One region of the Bacillus swezeyi genome, then DNA from elsewhere that is predicted to be linked to it. Evidence: riboswitches for the same ligand, from Rfam matches in the RefSeq annotation. Region 1 holds a riboswitch; the other holds the start of a gene.
What was found. Region 1 has a riboswitch for cobalamin ahead of RBH91_RS18445 (ABC transporter substrate-binding protein). Riboswitches for the same ligand answer to the same signal wherever they lie in the genome.
Positions count from the first base shown of each region.

Region 1 (10,564 bases):
AACTGACCGCTCTTTTATACAGAAGGTACCGCACGTTTGACGGAAGTGAGGAAAAGGGTCTCGTGATTCTTCCGTGTGAACTGCTTGAGGACAACGGCAAAAAACTGAAAGAGATTGTGTTGCAATATGCAGAACTGTGGGAGCTGGAGAAAGGGTTCATGGATTGGCTTGAACGGGCAAATGTGTTTTGCAATACGCTTGTAGACAGGATTGTGCCGGGCTTTCCGAAAAAGAATGCCCATCAGCTTGAGAAGGCCGCGGGGTACCGCGATTCCCTGATCGTGACAGCCGAGCCGTACCATTTGTTTGTCATTGACGGACCGGATTGGCTTCAGGATGAGCTGCCATTTCAACAAGCCGGTCTGAATGTTGAATTTGTCCATGATGTTGCGCCGTACAGGGTGCGAAAGGTTAGGATATTAAACGGCGCTCATACCGCAATGACGCCTATTGCTTATTTGGCGGGGCTTGATACAGTTCGTGAGGCGGCTGAAGACGAGCTTGTCGGAGCATTCATTCAAGAGCTGATCGAACATGAGGTGATCCCGACGATTGATTTGCCTGCGGCTCAGCTGCATTCTTATATGAAGGAAATTCTGGACCGGTTTAAAAATCCGTTTATCCGTCATCAATTAATTGATATTTCCCTGAATTCGTTTGCGAAGTTTAGAATTAGAAACTTGCCCGTTTTAACGGAGTCCGTCAAACAAACCGGCAAGCTTCCTGCAAGAACCGTATTTGCTTTAAGCGCTTTAATTTATTTTTATCAAGGCAAACGCGGTGATGAAGACATTCCGCTGTCTGACGATGCGGAGACATTGGCATTCCTGCAAGGGCTTTGGGCGGATGAAGCAGATGTCGCAAAAATCGCACGCCGTGTCCTTCAATCTGAAAAACTATGGGGGCAGAATCTGAATGAATGGCCAGGCTTAACAGATAGAGTGGCAGAATATTTAGGGAGCATCAAACAAGCCGGTATGAAAGAAGCGCTGAAAAACATGATGAAAAGCCAAATGGCTGAGCTGGGGGATATATAATGAAAGACTGCTTGATCATCAATCCTGCAGATAACGTCGGAATCGCGTTAAGAGATGTAAAGACAGGCGAAACGATCGCCGCGGGAGAACAGACGATTCTCATCAAGGGGACGATCATGAAAGGCCATAAGTTTGCATTAAAGGACATCGCCAAACATGAAAATATCGTCAAATACGGTTTTCCGATCGGGCACGCTACGGAAGCCATTCAAAAGGGAGAATGGGTGCACACGAACAATGTGAAAACGAATTTGGGCGGTGTTGAAGAATACAGCTACAAACCGAGATTTACAGAAAATCCATATGAAAAAGAGCCGCTCACGTTTAAAGGCTTTAAACGAAAGGACGGCAAAACAGGAATCAGAAACGAGCTATGGATCGTACCGACGGTCGGCTGTGTAAATGGCGTCGCAGAGTTAATCATTAAAGAATTTAAGGCTGAGATCGGCGACATCGCTCCATTTGAAAGTGTTCACGTATTAAAGCATCAGTACGGCTGTTCACAGCTTGGTGATGATCATATCAATACGAGAACGATTTTAGCGAATGCCGTCAAACACCCAAATGCCGGCGGCGTGCTTGTGCTGGGCCTCGGCTGTGAAAACAACAGCATTCACGAATTCCGGGAAGCACTCGGGGATTATGATCATGACCGGGTGAAATTTCTTCTTTCCCAAGAGGTCTCAGACGAGGTCACCGAGGGTGTCAAACTGTTAAAAGAAATTTACGAACATGCACAGTTTGACAAACGAGAGGATGCACCGCTTTCAGAATTAAAGATTGGATTGAAATGCGGCGGTTCTGACGGTTTTTCGGGTATCACAGCGAATCCGCTGCTCGGCAGGCTGTCCGACTTTCTGATCGCCCAAGGCGGAACGGCGGTTTTGACGGAAGTGCCTGAAATGTTTGGAGCGGAAACGCTGCTTATGGAGCGGGCTGAAAACGAAGAAGTATTTCATAAAATCGTCCGTTTGATCAATGAGTTTAAACAGTATTTTATCGACCACCGTCAGCCGGTTTATGAAAATCCGTCTCCCGGAAATAAAGAGGGGGGGATTACCACATTGGAGGATAAGTCGCTCGGCTGCACGCAAAAAGCCGGCACTTCAAAGGTAACGGATGTGCTTGACTACGGTGAGATTTTGAAAAAGAAAGGGCTGAACTTGCTGAGTGCGCCGGGCAATGACCTTGTCGCTTCATCTGCGCTGGCTGCCGCAGGATGTCAAATCGTCCTGTTTACGACAGGCAGGGGCACGCCTTTTGGCACGTTTGTGCCGACGATGAAAATGTCGACAAATACAAACATGTATGAAACGAAGCGCCATTGGATCGACTTTAATGCAGGCAGGGTGCTCGAAGACCTTTCTGAAGAGGGCATTCTGAAGGAACTGATCGATTTTCTGCTTGAAGTGGCAAGCGGCAAACAGCTGAACAATGAAAAAAACGATTTCAGAGAACTGGCAATCTTTAAAACAGGCGTCACATTGTAAGGAGGGAGTCAGACTTGACTCTGAATAGAAAAAAAGAGGAGATCTTAAGGCAGATCACCGTTCCCGTTTTTCCAAACCGCCATTTTGATGTCACTGAGTTCGGAGCGGATGCCAGCGGTAAGGCGGATTCAACGGCGGCAATTCAGCAGGCGATCGATGAAGCTTATCAAGCAGGCGGCGGAACAGCGATTGTGCCAAAAGGCGTGTTTCGTTCCGGAGCGCTCAGGCTGAAAAGCAATGTAGAACTGCATATCGAACAGGGAGCCGCCATCAAGTTCAGCCCAAATCCGGACGATTACCTTCCCGTTGTTCTCACGAGATTTGAAGGAGTTGAACTTTATAATTATTCACCGCTTATCTATGCTTACGAAGCCGAAAATATTGCGCTGACAGGCAAAGGAACGCTGGACGGCCAAGGGGATGAAGAGCATTGGTGGCCGTGGAAGCGGGGAACAAACGGCCAGCCTTCACAGGAAAAAGACCGCGATGCCCTCTTTGAGATGGCGGAGCGGAATGTGCCGGTTGAAGAGCGGCGGTTTGGAAAAGGCCATTATTTAAGGCCGAACTTTATTCAGCCGTACCGCTGCCAAAATATTTTGATCAAGGATGTTACCGTGCTGAATTCGCCGATGTGGCAGGTTCATCCCGTGCTTTGCGAGAATGTGACCGTAGACGGCGTCAAGGTGGTCGGACATGGGCCCAACACCGATGGAGTCAATCCCGAATCGTGCAAAAATGTGGTGATTAAGCATTGCCATTTTGATAATGGCGACGATTGTATTGCCGTCAAATCAGGAAGAAATGCCGATGGCCGGAGGATCAACATACCGGCGGAAAACATCGTCATTGAGAATAATGAAATGAAAGACGGCCACGGAGGCGTAACGATTGGCAGCGAAATTTCGGGCGGTGTAAAAAACATATTTGCCGAAGGCAATCTCATGGACAGTCCGAATCTGGACAGGGCTCTCCGCATTAAAACGAATTCAGTGCGCGGAGGCATTCTCGAAAACATTTATTTTTACAAAAACGTTGTAAAAAGCCTGAAACGGGAAGTGATTGCCATTGATATGGAATATGAAGAAGGAGATGCCGGAAACTTTAAACCGGTCGTCCGCGACATTGAAGTGGATCAGCTGAAAAGCACCGGCGGACAATACGGAATTCGGGTTTTGGCATATGACCATTCACCGGTTACCGGGCTGAAGGTGACCGATTCTAAGATTGACGGCGTCGAGATTCCGATGGAATTGAAGAATGTGAAAGATCCTGTTTTTTTAAATCTTTATATTAACGGGAAGCGCTATGATTCATCTGAACAATAAACAGAAATCCTCTGCCGATAAGCAGAGGATTTTTGTTAGATAGAGCGGATAATCCCGCCTTCCACCCTTTGAGCCGAGCCATTGATGGCCGCAGCTTTCCCAGAGGCGAGATAGACGATTGTGCTGGCCACTTCTTCCGGTTTAGCATAGCGCTGAATTAAAGAAGTCGGCTCATTCACTTTGAAATAATCTTTGACAAATGTGTCTAAATCGGTTTCCTCCGCAGCGGCTGCCCCTTCCATATAATTGGCGACGCCTTCGGTCCAGGTAGGCCCCGGAAGAACCGAATTGACGGTCACATTTGTCCCTTTTGTCATTTCCGCCAAACCTCTTGATAAACTGATCAAAGCGGTTTTCGTCATGGAATAAGGAATCATCTGTGGTAGCGGCTTGATGCCGGCTTCACTCGCCAAATTAAGAATCCTTCCTTCGTTCCGCTTCAGCATGTTCGGCAAAAAGGCGCGGCAAAGGCGGACGGCGCTTAAGACGTTCACTTCAAAATATTTGAGCCACTCTTCGTCTGTGACATCCGCAAATTCCTTCACTTCGAAAAACCCCATGTTGTTGACGAGAACATCAAGCTCCCCGATTTGTTCGGCTTTTTCTGCGAATGTCCGGCTTTCTTTTGGGGCAGATAAATCAGCGGCGATTCCGTGAACAGTCCCATATCGGGAAAGCTCCTCAACAACGGACTGGACTTTCTCTTCCGTCCGTCCGTTTACGATCACCTCTGCACCTTCGGCAAGAAAGGCTTCGGCCGTCGCTTTTCCTATCCCTGCCGTAGAACCTGTGACTAAAACGAGTTTGTTTTGCAGTTTCAAATCCATCTAAAATCAATCCTTGTTAAAAGTGTATGATGAAAAAGCGTCCAATACCAGTATAGCGCAGCCGGACGGTGTGGTCGAAAATCGTGCTTCAGAAAGGTTGGCAAGCCTATTGTTCTCTTTCTTTTAATGCTTTATGAATATCATCCATCGGACGGAGCCCATTTTTTTCATGACTTCAGCCGCCTTTAGCGGATCGTTTTTTCGAATGCGGCAGCCATTTCCCATATTGCCATTTTGGACTGGCGGAATGATTGAAAAAGAAGAACGGCTGAAAACTGAAGGATGTACGGATTTTTGGATGTTTCTGTAATCAGATTGTGAAACTGTTCGTCAAGCCCTGCCGCATCATGCTTCCTTCCCTCTTTGAGTACATCTTCATATTCGGCTGCAATTGAATTCGGCTCTGGATAAATCTTCACGCGCCAAGAGCGTTGCCGCCAAGACCTGGAGCTGAGCGAACGGCGGATAGATCGTCAGCGCATGATCGTAATTTTTGTTTTAACAAAGCCTTGAGATTCCAAAAGCAGGAGTGCTTCCCTGACAGGGGTGCGGCTGACGCCGATCGCTTCGGCGGGATCGAAGTCTGTGACTTTTTCGACGGGGCTCAAGCGTCCCGTCAACAATCCAGCGCTTGATTGAATTTGCTGAAAGACTGATTTGAGAAGTGAAATTTTTCGGTATCGGCTATGCGATATATCGTAATTGCTATTGCGAATTCGTTTGAAAACACCCTTTTTCAAATCTCGTATACAAGCCTGATCCGATTATAGTATAATAATTCAGAAATTAGGATACGAATGAGTCAGAAAGGTGCTGCTTCCTGGAAGCAGCTTAAAAGGGGAAGCCGGTGAAAACCCGGCGCGGTCCCGCCGCTGTCATTGGGAGCGAACCGGATGCTAAACAAGCGCCTGAAAGCGATGATCAAGAGCCAGAATGCCTGCCTGGATGATGACGCGCGTAGTCTGCGAGGACAGATGCGGTGTAAGCGATGTGCACATTTTTTGTCCGTTCATTGTTTGCTGCATCTTTACTGAGTAGAGATGTTTTTTATTTTATCCCGAGGAGGAAGCAAGATGAAGAAGTTTGCAGGTTTGTTGCTTTCACTGCTTTTGGCCGCTGGTGTCCTGGCCGGCTGCGGATCAGCGGAAGCGCCGGCACAGCAGCAAAAACAGGAAAAAACAACTGAAGCGTTTCCGGCTGAAGTAAAGGATGCTTCAGGAAAAGAAATCAAGATTGAAAAAGAACCGCAGAAAATTGTCTCTTTGATGCCGAGCAATACCGAGATTACATATGCCCTCGGCCTGGGCAAAAAAGTCGTCGGTGTGACGGATTTTGATACATATCCAAAAGAAGTGAAGGATGTTGAAAAAATTGGCGGCATGGAATTTAATACGGAAAAAATTATCTCACTAAATCCCGATCTGGTACTGGCCCATGCTTCATCGATGCAGAGTGCTGAAGAAGGGTTGAAACAGCTGCGCGATGCCGGGATTCCGGTGGTAACGGTCAATGATGCGACGTCCTTTGAGGAAACGTACCAGTCGATCAATATGATTGGAGAGGCGACCGGTGCGAAGCAGGAGGCCGGAGACCTTGTGAAGAGCATGAAATCAGATCTTGCCGCTATTAAAGAAAAAGCTGAAAGGATTTCTGAAAGCGAGCAAAAAAAGGTATTTGTCGAAGTTTCTCCCGCCCCTGACATTTATACGACCGGAAAAGGCACCTTCATGAATGAAATGCTGGAAGCGATCCATGCGAAAAATGCCGCTTCAGAACAGGAAGGCTGGGCCAAGATGACAGAGGAATCGATCGTCAAGCTGAATCCTGATGTGATCGTGACAACAAACGGCGCCACATCTGTCGACGAGATCAAAAAACGTAGCGGCTGGAGCAATGTAAAAGCAATTCAAAATAACGAAGTATACGACGTGGATCCTGACCTTGTGACCCGTCCGGGACCGCGGCTGATCAAAGGGGTCGAAGAGCTTGCGGAAAACATTTACCCTGACGTTTTTAAGAAATAACCGCTTTGCGGCATATCTCGCCAGTTTGATATTTTTGTCGGCCTCTATTCTTATGGGAATCTCTATCGGATCTTTGGAGATTCCCATTCCTTCTATTATCAAGGTTTTTTTGCATGAATTGTTCGGTATTCAAGGGATAGAGCCTGATCCGACAGAAGCGAACATCATTATGAAAATCAGGCTTCCGAGGGTGATTTTGGCTGCGCTCGTCGGTGCGGCGCTGGCTGCGGCGGGCGCCGGATTTCAGGGGCTTTTGAAAAACCCGCTCGCAGATCCATATACGCTGGGCATTTCATCGGGAGCGGCCGTGGGAGCCGTCGTTACTCTGTTTTTCGGAATTCAGCTCCCGGTTATCGGAAGTTTCACACTTCCGTTTCTGAGTGTCGCCGCAGCTGTTGCCGTGATTTTTATGGTTTTGCTGTTTGCCCGGCTCGTCCACCCGTCACTGACGCTGTCTGCATTGATTTTAACCGGGATTATCTTCAGTTCTTTTTTGGGTGCGCTTATTTCTTTAATGATTGCACTGACGGGCGATGATTTAAAACCGATCGTTCATTGGCTGCTTGGCAGCGTGTCGATGAGAGGCTGGAGCTATATTTTTCTGTTTTTGCCGTTTTTTCTGTGCGGAATTGTCGGTTTATTGCTGAATGCAAGAGAATTAAATGTGATGACATATGGAGAGGCAAAAGCCAAGCTGCTCGGCGTCAATGTGGAATCGAGAAAGATCGCCGTACTCATCTCCGGATCTGTTTTAACCGGGGCAGCCGTTGCTGTATCGGGCACGATCGGATTTGTCGGTCTTGTTGTTCCCCACATCATCCGCCTGATATGGGGAACAGATCACAGACATTTGCTGCCGCTTTCCATCCTCAACGGCGCCGGATTTCTGGTGCTTGCTGATTTGACGGCACGTACGATTATCGAGCCGTCTGAACTGCCGATCGGGATCATAACAGCCTTAATAGGAGCGCCGGTATTCGGATTTATTTTGATTCGCCGGCAGCGTGGAGGAATTCACAATGTTGGACGTTCGTAATCTTTCAGGTGGATACGGCCGGAAAGATATCGTGAAACACATCAATTTTTCAGTTGCAAAAGGAGAATTTTTCGGGATCATCGGTCCGAATGGAAGCGGGAAAACGACGCTTTTGCGTTTGATCAACGGAACGCTGAAACAGGCGGAGGGTTCGATACATTTAGCCGGAAAACGGCTGGAGTCGTATTCACCTAAAGCTTTGGCTAGACTGGCGGCTACGCTTCCTCAAAAAACGGATCAGGCTTTTAGCTTTTCCGTCAAAGAAACGGTTTTATTTGGCCGCTACCCATATCAAAAAGGCATATTCAGACAATCTGCCGAGCGCGACGAAGAGATTGCAAGAAAAGTGATGGAGGAGACGGGGGTCATTCAGTTTGCCGATCACGCGATTCATGAACTGAGCGGGGGAGAGCAGCAGCGCGTTTACTTGGCTCAGGCCTTGGCCCAAGAGCCTGATATTCTGCTTCTGGATGAACCGACTAATTTTTTAGATTTATCCTATCAAAAGCAGCTCCTCGATCTGATCAAGTCACTGTCGATTGAGAAGGGCCTTGCAGTTGTTTCTGTATTTCACGACTTAAACATTGCAAGCTTATACTGCGACAGGCTTCTGATGATGAAAAACGGCGGGGTTGAAGCGCTGCACACGACGGATGAAGTGATTCAAGAGCAAAAGGTGAATGAAGTCTATGAGACAACGGTCAAGCATTTATTTCATCGGGAACGGTCAAGGCCGCAGATCATGATTGAGCCCGAAAGAGCCGAAAAAACAGATGAAGCAGTTCCATTTGCATTACTTATTGAAGCGCGTTCTGAGGGCCTCTTCTTGGAGACAGAGCGGCCGCTTAAAGTACTGGCCTCTTCTCAGATCGGAGCCGGTATCGGCTGGAAAAGGACATTGATCAGCCGTTATGCATCCAAAGAGGAGCAGCCTGGTCACCTGTGCGATTTTCTCGCTGCAAAAGGAATCAACCTTTCTTCAGCCTGTGCCGCATTGACGGCGGTAAAACCTGAACAGGCGGTTTTTCGGTCACTTTCTATAGGAGCTGTTTCTCTTTTTACCGCGGTAATGGCATGTCCGGACGAAGAAGGCATTACCGTTTGGGTGATGGTGAACGGAAAGCTGTCGGAAAAGGCATTGGTCCAGGCTTTAGTAACCGTTTCGGAAGCAAAAGCCGCCGCGCTCGCAGAAGAGCAGACAGCCGGCCGGCCGCTTCCGGCAGTACATCACACAGACAGTGTACTGATTGCCGCTGACGGAAGCGGCGCCGAATTTGACGGCGCTTTAAAAACGGAGCCGCTTGGCTCTTTGATCAGCCAAAGCGTTTATGATTGCATAAAAGAAGCGATGAGAAAGGGGAGCGAACAGTGAAGCTGTACACGAAAACAGGTGATAAAGGGAAGACACATGTCATCGGCGGCCGTGTTGATAAAGATGATGCCCGTGTCGAATGCTATGGAACGATCGATGAACTGAACAGTTTCATCGGCATTGTGCTTGCCGAACTTGAAGACGGCGAACGTTTCAGTGATGTCAAAAGCGAGCTTTTCAAGATTCAGCATGAGCTGTTTGACTGTGGCAGCGATTTGGCTTACATCTCTCCAAAAGGGAATGCCAAGCTGAAGGAAGAAGCCGTTGCATTTTTGGAAGAGCGAATTGATATATACAGTGAGGAAGCGCCTGAGCTTGAAAAGTTCATTCTTCCGGGCGGCTCCAAGGCCGCGGCATATATGCACGCTGCCAGAACCGTTGCGCGCCGTGCGGAGCGTCTGACGGTGGCACTGATGAAAAAAGCGGAAATTCGCGATGTGCCGCTCCGCTATTTAAACAGGCTGTCAGATTATTTGTTTGCCGCTGCCAGGGTCATTAATTTCAGATTGAACATCAAAGATGTTGAATATGAAAGAAGCGCCATTGTTTTTAAAAGTAAACGGTAGGCTGCTGATTCCCTGCAATTTTGTCGATCTATTACATCAAGCTGTTTTCCGGCAGGGGAAAACGGCTTTTTGTCGTAATTTTAAGTAAGCGCTTTCAACAAAAAAGGGGGAATACGGATGATCAATCGCGAAAAAGCCGCGGTCAGGCTGACGGTGTCAAAAGATGGGGATGGCGAATTTAAAACCGTTCAGGAGGCTGTCGATGCTTTGCCGGAGTACAGTCATGAAAAAAAGGAGATTTTGATTAAGAAAGGCATTTATAAAGAAGTGGTTCGGATTCCTGCGACAAAGCCGTTTGTCAAGCTGATTGGCGAAAACAAAAACGACACCGTCATTACTTATGACAATTATGCGGGGAAAGAAAAGGAAGGGGGAGGTAGGTACGGAACGAGCGGAAGCGCCAGTGTGTTTATTTATGCGGATGATTTTGAAGCGGAAAACCTGACATTTGAAAATTCGTTTGACCGAACGAAAGTAGATACGACTGGAACTCAGGCAGTGGCGGTCTATGCGAAGGGAAACCGAATGATTTTTAAACATTCCAGATTTATCGGCAGGCAGGATACACTATTTGTTAATGATGGCGCACAATATTTTGATCAATGCTATATAGAAGGGGATGTCGATTTTATTTTTGGAGGAGCGAGAGCGGTTTTTGAAAACTGCCGGATTCATAGCGCAGATCGCGGCTCCGCCACCAATAACGGCTATGTGACAGCCGCCAGTACCCAAATAACGAAACCGTTCGGCTTTTTCATCACAAATTGCAGGCTGACAAGCGATGCAGCTGACGGGACGGTTTATCTCGGCCGTCCGTGGCATCCGGGAGGAGACCCTGACGCCATCGCCAGCGTTTTATATCATAATTGTTCTCTCGGCGCTCACAT
Region 1 covers NZ_CP133085.1:3,682,051-3,692,614, reverse strand. Annotated here, with positions in the region: gene RBH91_RS18475 (tagaturonate reductase) at 1-1,037, shown strand, start outside; gene RBH91_RS18470 (UxaA family hydrolase) at 1,037-2,527, shown strand; gene RBH91_RS18465 (glycoside hydrolase family 28 protein) at 2,542-3,852, shown strand; gene RBH91_RS18460 (SDR family NAD(P)-dependent oxidoreductase) at 3,888-4,679, opposite strand; gene RBH91_RS18455 (FCD domain-containing protein) at 4,865-5,098, opposite strand; gene RBH91_RS18450 (GntR family transcriptional regulator) at 5,153-5,299, opposite strand; cobalamin riboswitch at 5,471-5,638, shown strand; gene RBH91_RS18445 (ABC transporter substrate-binding protein) at 5,753-6,703, shown strand; gene RBH91_RS18440 (FecCD family ABC transporter permease) at 6,666-7,739, shown strand; gene RBH91_RS18435 (ABC transporter ATP-binding protein) at 7,723-9,111, shown strand; gene RBH91_RS18430 (cob(I)yrinic acid a,c-diamide adenosyltransferase) at 9,108-9,677, shown strand; gene RBH91_RS18425 (pectinesterase family protein) at 9,795-10,564, shown strand, end outside.

Region 2 (6,760 bases), 2.1 Mb from region 1:
TTTATAAAAAGGAATGTTTCGTTCGCTTCGTTTTTTCATGATTTCTTCATAAATAAAAGTATCGTCAAAGCCTGCTGATGCTGCATCAGAATGCTTTGCGGCAAAATATATTTCTTTCGGCCTCGCCCAGTATATCGCCCCTAAACACATCGGACAAGGTTCACAGCTTGTATACAAAATGCAGTCGTCAAGCTGGTAATCGCCAAGTGCTTCACAGGCAAGCCGAATGGCCGTCACTTCTGCATGTGCAGTTGGATCATTGCTGGTTGTCACATTGTTTTTTCCTTCGGCAATGATTTTGCCGCCCTTGACAATCACAGCGCCAAAAGGCCCCCCTGTTCCTGATTTCACGCTTTCAACTGCAAGGTCGATTGCGCGCTGTAAGAATGTTTCGTGATTCATGTCTGTATCCTCCTTGGTTGTCTTGCCTTTTTATTATAGCTGATGGTTCCCGTAAAACAAACGTAGTTCAGAATATTCTTTATATTTGATCCGAAGACGTTGATCGAATACAATAAATGCTAGTATCATAAGGACGGGAGAGGATTGTTTGCTTACCTTGTACATTGCAAGACACGGCCAGACGGAGTGGAATATTGAAAAGAGAATGCAAGGCTGGGAGAATTCCGATCTAACAGCGCTCGGTTTAGCAAATGCGAAGGCGCTCGGCGAAAAGCTGAAAGATGTTCAATTTCAAGCGGCTTATGTCAGCACAAGCGGGCGCGCCGTTGATTCTGCCCGGGCGATTCTAAAGGGCCGCTCCATTTCCTTCGTTCAAGACGATATCTTTAAAGAAATCGGCCTAGGCTCTTGGGAAGGAAAAACATATGACGAAATCAAACAACATGATCCTGCCATGCTGGAAGCCTATTTTCAAACGCCTGAACAGTACATGCCGAATGGAGGGGAGAGTTTTCAGGACTTTGAAAGGCGGGTCAGACAAGCGCTTACTCTCATTCTCCAGAAGCACAAGGAAGGGAATGTTCTCCTTGTCAGCCATTCTGTTTTTATCTTGATGCTCTTGAATATTGTTAAGAAGCGGCCGATTCGTGAATTATGGAACTCAAGCTATGTCCATGATACAGCGCTTGCAGTTGTCAGCATATCTGAAGAAGGAAGCGCAGTCATTTTAAAAGAAGGAGACGGGGAGCATCGAATCAAACAGACGAATGTCATTTGGTAGTGCTGTACTTGCTCCTGTGGATGGATAAAGACATAAAGCCTGACCCCAGGGTCAGGCTTTTATTATGTATGGGAATGATTGACGCCATTCTGCTCCTGTTTTGCTTTCTCGCTGAAGCTTGCCAGGATGGCGGCGGCGTTTTTTTGGTTTTCGTGAAGACATACGGTTTTGAGATCGGACAGGGCCGCTACAGCAGCTTTTTTGGCAAACGTGAAAGCCGTATAGGAGAGAGGGCCTTTTGCAACCTGCTGATAAGCCAAAAGGCAAAGGTTCCCCGCGATGTTGCGGCTTAACAGGCGCCGTACAGACCACAGCCGCTCTTTTCCATGATCATCAAACTGGATATATAAGGCCTTCCTGTTTCCCGTGAACAGGCCTGACAGCCCGTTTTCTTTCAATTGTTTCATTAAAATCAACGGTTCAGACAAAAGCGACGCCGTCATTTTAAAGCCGTCAGCGGAGCTTTTGGAAGCCGCCAAAAACGACATGATGGGCGGGTAGCCGGCAAGGTGCCCTCCATTCTGAAAAAGCCGGTCGGCAAGCATTTGATCTGTTTTTTTTATATGGGTTTCAGTATAGCGGAGCAAATGCTCCAGGTCATCAAGCGTATGCAAAAATCCTTTCAGTTCATATTCCATTTCGGTTTGAGCCTGATCGATATCACTTGTTTTCGCTGCTTTCACACTTGAGAGCAGGACATGAAGGTGACGATGCAAAAGATGCATCAGATCACTGATTTTCTGATGTGAATGGCGAAATTGGCGGGCGAGAGCATGTAAATCATTTACATTCAGTCGAATGCTCATATCGGCTTCTCGGCTTCCAGCTGAAGCCGTTCGATCTCCTCGGCAGCTTGCTGTTTAATGATTCTCAGCTTGTCATACACACGAGATTCCGCGCGGTCAAGATCATCCAAAAGTGCATCATACATTTTCCGTGCCTGCCCCCGCCAGCCATTGATATACATTTGATGAGCTTTGAGAATGCAGGAGCTTTCCTGTCTCAGCTCAGCTATGGCAGAATTCAAATCTCTCACATAATGTTGAAGAGAATGAATGTCTTCTTGGTATGCTTTTCTTCTTAATTCCCGTTCTTGGGCATTTCCATCGTCAATCACTACATATTTTCCTTCCCTTCCATCATCTACTATGAATATGTTAAAAGAAAAGAATCCGGAAGAAAATCGTACGAATGAATCAAAAGTCTTAATGTTTTTTCGCTGAACAGACTTTGGATAATGGTTCTTTTGATCTAAACAGGGCGGCAGGCAAGAAAAAGAACCATCCGTTCATTCGGATGGTTCCCTCCTGAATTTTTTGTGAAATTAAACAGTCTGAGCCAGTTTATCCCTTGCTTGTTTAGCGGCTTCGACCATGTTTTTTAATGCGGCGATCGTTTCTTCAGGCTGTCTCGTTTTTAATCCGCAATCAGGATTGACCCAAAAACGGTCAGCCGGGCAAACTTTCAGCGCATCCTCAATGATTGTCAGCATTTCTTCAGTAGGAGGGACGCGCGGACTGTGAATATCATAAACGCCGAGCCCGAGCCCTTTTAAATAAGGATGCTGTTCAAGATAATCAAGGAATCCGCCGTGGCTTCTGCTGTGTTCGATCGTAATGACGTCTGCGTCCAAGTCTTCAATCGTATCCACGATATCTTCAAAGTTGCTGTAGCACATATGTGTGTGAATCTGCGTTGTGTCTTGAACAGATGAAGTGGACAGTCTGAAAGCTTCGGCAGCCCATGTGAGATACTCATTCCAATCCCGTTCTTTCAGCGGAAGGCCTTCCCTTAATGCAGGCTCATCGACTTGGATGATTTGGATTCCGGCTTTTTCAAGCGCTTCGACCTCTTTGCGAAGGGCATGCGCGATTTGGAAGGCGATTTCTTTTCTCGGCAGATCATAGCGGGCAAATGACCAGTTTAAAATCGTCACAGGTCCTGTCAGCATGCCCTTTACTTTTTTAGAAGTCAATGACTGCGCATAAACCGTTTCTTTTACCGTCATCGGCTCTTTAAATTCAACATCCCCATAGATCACAGGCGGACGGACGCAGCGGGAGCCGTAAGACTGAACCCAGGCGTATTTGGTAAAAGCGAATCCCCCAAGCTTTTCACCGAAATATTCAACCATGTCAGTCCGTTCGAATTCTCCGTGCACAAGGACATCAAGCCCGATGTCTTCCTGAATGTCAATCCATCTTTTTGTTTCCTCTTTAATAAACGACCTGTATTGTTCGTCTGACCATTCTTGTTTCCGCCACTTTTGCCGTGCGCTTCGCACTTCAGCGGTTTGCGGGAAGCTTCCGATCGTCGTTGTCGGCAGAACAGGAAGGCCGAGAGATTCATTTTGAATCCGCAGTCTTTCTTCAAATGCCGTCAGACGGGCAAAGTCTTCCTCAGTCAGTTTGTCTCGTTCTTCGGCAAAAGCTGTATTGGTCGCGGCGCCGTATCGTTTTAGAGCTTGAAGGTGTTCGTTTGCATCATTGATCTGGCTTTGTACGGCCGCTTTCCCGGAAACTAAGCCTTCCTTCAGAAGCGTAAGCTCTGAAAGCTTTTCCTTAGCGAAGGATAAACCGTTGATCAAATCATCGGCAAGCTGTTCTTCAGGGTGCTTTGCTACCGGAACATGGAGCAGGCTGTTTGAAGGCTGAATCCAGATTTCGCTGGCCCCGAGTCCGCTTATCAGCTCGGCCGTCCAATCAAGACGCTCTTCAAGATTGGCTTTCCAAATGTTTCGTCCGTCTAAAATGCCCGCGGCAAGCACTTTATCTTTCGGGAAGCCGTGCGCTTTCAGGTGCTCGAGGTTTTTGCCTTTGTCATGAACGAAATCAAGTCCGATTCCTTCAACAGGAAACGAAATCAGTTCTTTATAGGCATCGACTGAATCAAAGTATGTTTGCAGAAGTACATTCAGCCCTGACACGTTATCTTTAATCTTCTCATAGATTTCTTTTGCAGCGGCTGCTTCAGCAGGTGAAGCCGTGACAAGAGCGGGTTCGTCAATTTGCACCCATTTGACGCCTTCCTGTTCAAGCTCTTTTAGAAGTTGGGTGTAAAGCGGGATCATTTGCTGATAAATGTCTTTGATGTCTTGTGTCTCGTAGCCTTTTGCCAGCGCTACAAAAGTGTAGAGCCCAAGAATGACGGGCTTCGTTTCCACGCCCAATGCCGTTTTTGCTTTCTTATAATCTTCAAGCGGTTTGTTTTTTGTTAAGCGGTATTGTGCATTTTTTTCGTATTCAGGGACGATGTAGTGATAGTTTGTGTTGAACCATTTCGTCATTTCGCAAGATACAGCTTCTTTTGTTCCTCTTGCCATTGCAAAATAAGTATCCAACGGGTCGTTTAAATCCTTGAATCTTTCAGGAATCCAGTTGAACATAACCGCCGTGTCAAGAACATGGTCATAGAACGTAAAGTCTGAAACCGGTATGATATCGATTTGCTGATCAAGCTGAGTTTTGAGCGCTGCAAAAAATTGTTCGTCGATTTCTTTCAGAAAGGTCTCGCGATCTGTTTTTCCTTTCCAATAAGCCTCAAGCGATTTTTTCCATTCCCTGTTCAAGCCGATTCTTGGAAATCCCAAGCTGCTTGTTTTCACATTTGTCATTCAGGTATCCTCCTTTTAATGTTCAATAAAAAAAGACACTCACTCTCCGGACAGATTGAAGGTGAATGCCTAATACAGCATTTTTGCGAACGAGAAATAAACGTAGCCTATTGTTACGTCAACTCGAACACCTCCTATCGACCGTAGGTATATGGTGCATCAGAACAGGCAGGTCTCCTGGCTCGTGGATCAACAGTTATTTCACCCTTCCCATATAGAAACAGTGGGTTTTTTGAAATAACCTACTCATTTACAGTGGCGGGACCGCGTTGGATTTTCACCAATCTTCCCTTTTAAAATCTAACCTCGCATTAGATTACCGTGTTCCTAGTGTTGAAATTGTTTAGTAGATTATATACCCTCATGTTCTTTTAGTCAAAATAATTTTTGAATTCTTACTATTAAAAAGATTCTTCATTATCAGCCGGGAATTATCCGACATCATGAAAAAGCCGCCGACCAATGTCGGCGGCTCCGGTTGTTAAAGGGAAAGAAGTTTTGTTTCGCCAGCCTTTTCAGCTAAAATCTCAGGAGCTGTCAAATATAAAAATCCGTTTCCGATCAGCGCCTTTGAATAATCGAGAGGAAGAGTCCTGCGGATCAGCTGAGCGTATAGTTCCGGCTCTGTCAGTTTTCGTTTAAATGCGTCCTCTTCCATTGATTTTATAAGAGCAAGCGCGCCGCTGGCATGAGGAGTAGCCATCGACGTTCCGGTTAACTTCCCGTATTGCTGACCAGGCAATGTTGATAAGATTTCTTCGCCTGGTGCGACGAGATCTATTTCCTTATTGGCGTTTGAAAATTCAGACGATTCTCGCGTCAGCGATACAGAGCCGACAGCAATCACTTCATTGTACGCGGCCGGATATGAATATTCCTCTGTACGGTCATTTCCGTCGCCTTCATTTCCGGCTGCACAGACGACGAGAACACCGCTATTGACGGCATTTGCCACAGCTTCTTTCAATTCGGGAACATCGGCCGGTCCGCCAAGCGACATTGAAATGATGTCCGCTTTTTGTTCAACGGCATAATTGATGCCGTTGATAATCCATTCATATGCACCGCTTCCGTCTTCTCCGCCGAGCACCTTAACGATTAAAAGGTTTGCCTCAGGGGCAACACCGGAAATCCCGCCGTTTTTGTCATTGGCAGCAATCGTACCCGCAACATGGGTGCCATGTCCATTATAATCATTAAACTGATCTTCTTTTCCGTTGTCATCGTCAGTGAAGTTTTTGCCTCCGATAATTCTATCCGCTAAATCAGGATGGGTTGCGTCACAGCCTGTATCAAGCACTGCCACAGTGACATCTTTTCCTTTAAAACCTTGTGACCACAGCTCCGGTGCCTTAATCGCATCGATTCCTTCCGGCAGTTCATTCACGTCCATCAGCTTCGCGTCAGTGACATAAGGAATTAATCGCATTTGCATTTCAAAGCCCTCCTTGTTTTGTGCTGCTTTAGATGGGTTACAAGGTGCGTGATTATATTTTAAAACATTTATTTTGCTAAAAAAAGGTTCATTTGTATGAATTTTATGAAAAATCTAAAAAATAGAGAATAGGTGAGGAAAGTCGAATAATAGGAAATGATGCTGTTATTGTAAGCAATAAGACCTGAGCCGAATGGTAAAAGAGATGAAAGAATAACTAGATCCATGAGAGTTGATTTCCTCATATTATCGGGAGCAAAAGGCCATCCTAATGAAAAAAGGAGGTGGCTGATGATGAAAGAAAAAGAAGAATACCAAAGGCAAGAGCTTTCAATCGAACAAGCCCAATATGTACCCCATCCGAAATTTGACGAAGAATACGCGCTTTTGCTGCATGAAAACTATCATTTGCTGTCAGAGGAAGACATTCCAAAGCTAAGCGAAGAATAGCGGGAAAATGCTGCACTTGACGAAGAACAGGTTTATTTTTGACGAAAAAGGGAATTAACGTGACCAAGAACGTATTAAA
Region 2 covers NZ_CP133085.1:1,622,915-1,629,674, forward strand. Annotated here, with positions in the region: gene RBH91_RS08040 (guanine deaminase) at 1-402, opposite strand, end outside; gene RBH91_RS08045 (histidine phosphatase family protein) at 551-1,183, shown strand; gene RBH91_RS08050 (hypothetical protein) at 1,246-1,989, opposite strand; gene RBH91_RS08055 (DUF5082 domain-containing protein) at 1,986-2,300, opposite strand; gene metE (5-methyltetrahydropteroyltriglutamate--homocysteine S-methyltransferase) at 2,508-4,796, opposite strand; cobalamin riboswitch at 4,947-5,136, opposite strand; gene RBH91_RS08065 (S8 family peptidase) at 5,278-6,231, opposite strand; gene RBH91_RS08070 (transcriptional regulator SplA domain-containing protein) at 6,523-6,681, shown strand.
Region 2: another riboswitch for cobalamin. It lies ahead of metE (5-methyltetrahydropteroyltriglutamate--homocysteine S-methyltransferase); the one in region 1 lies ahead of RBH91_RS18445 (ABC transporter substrate-binding protein).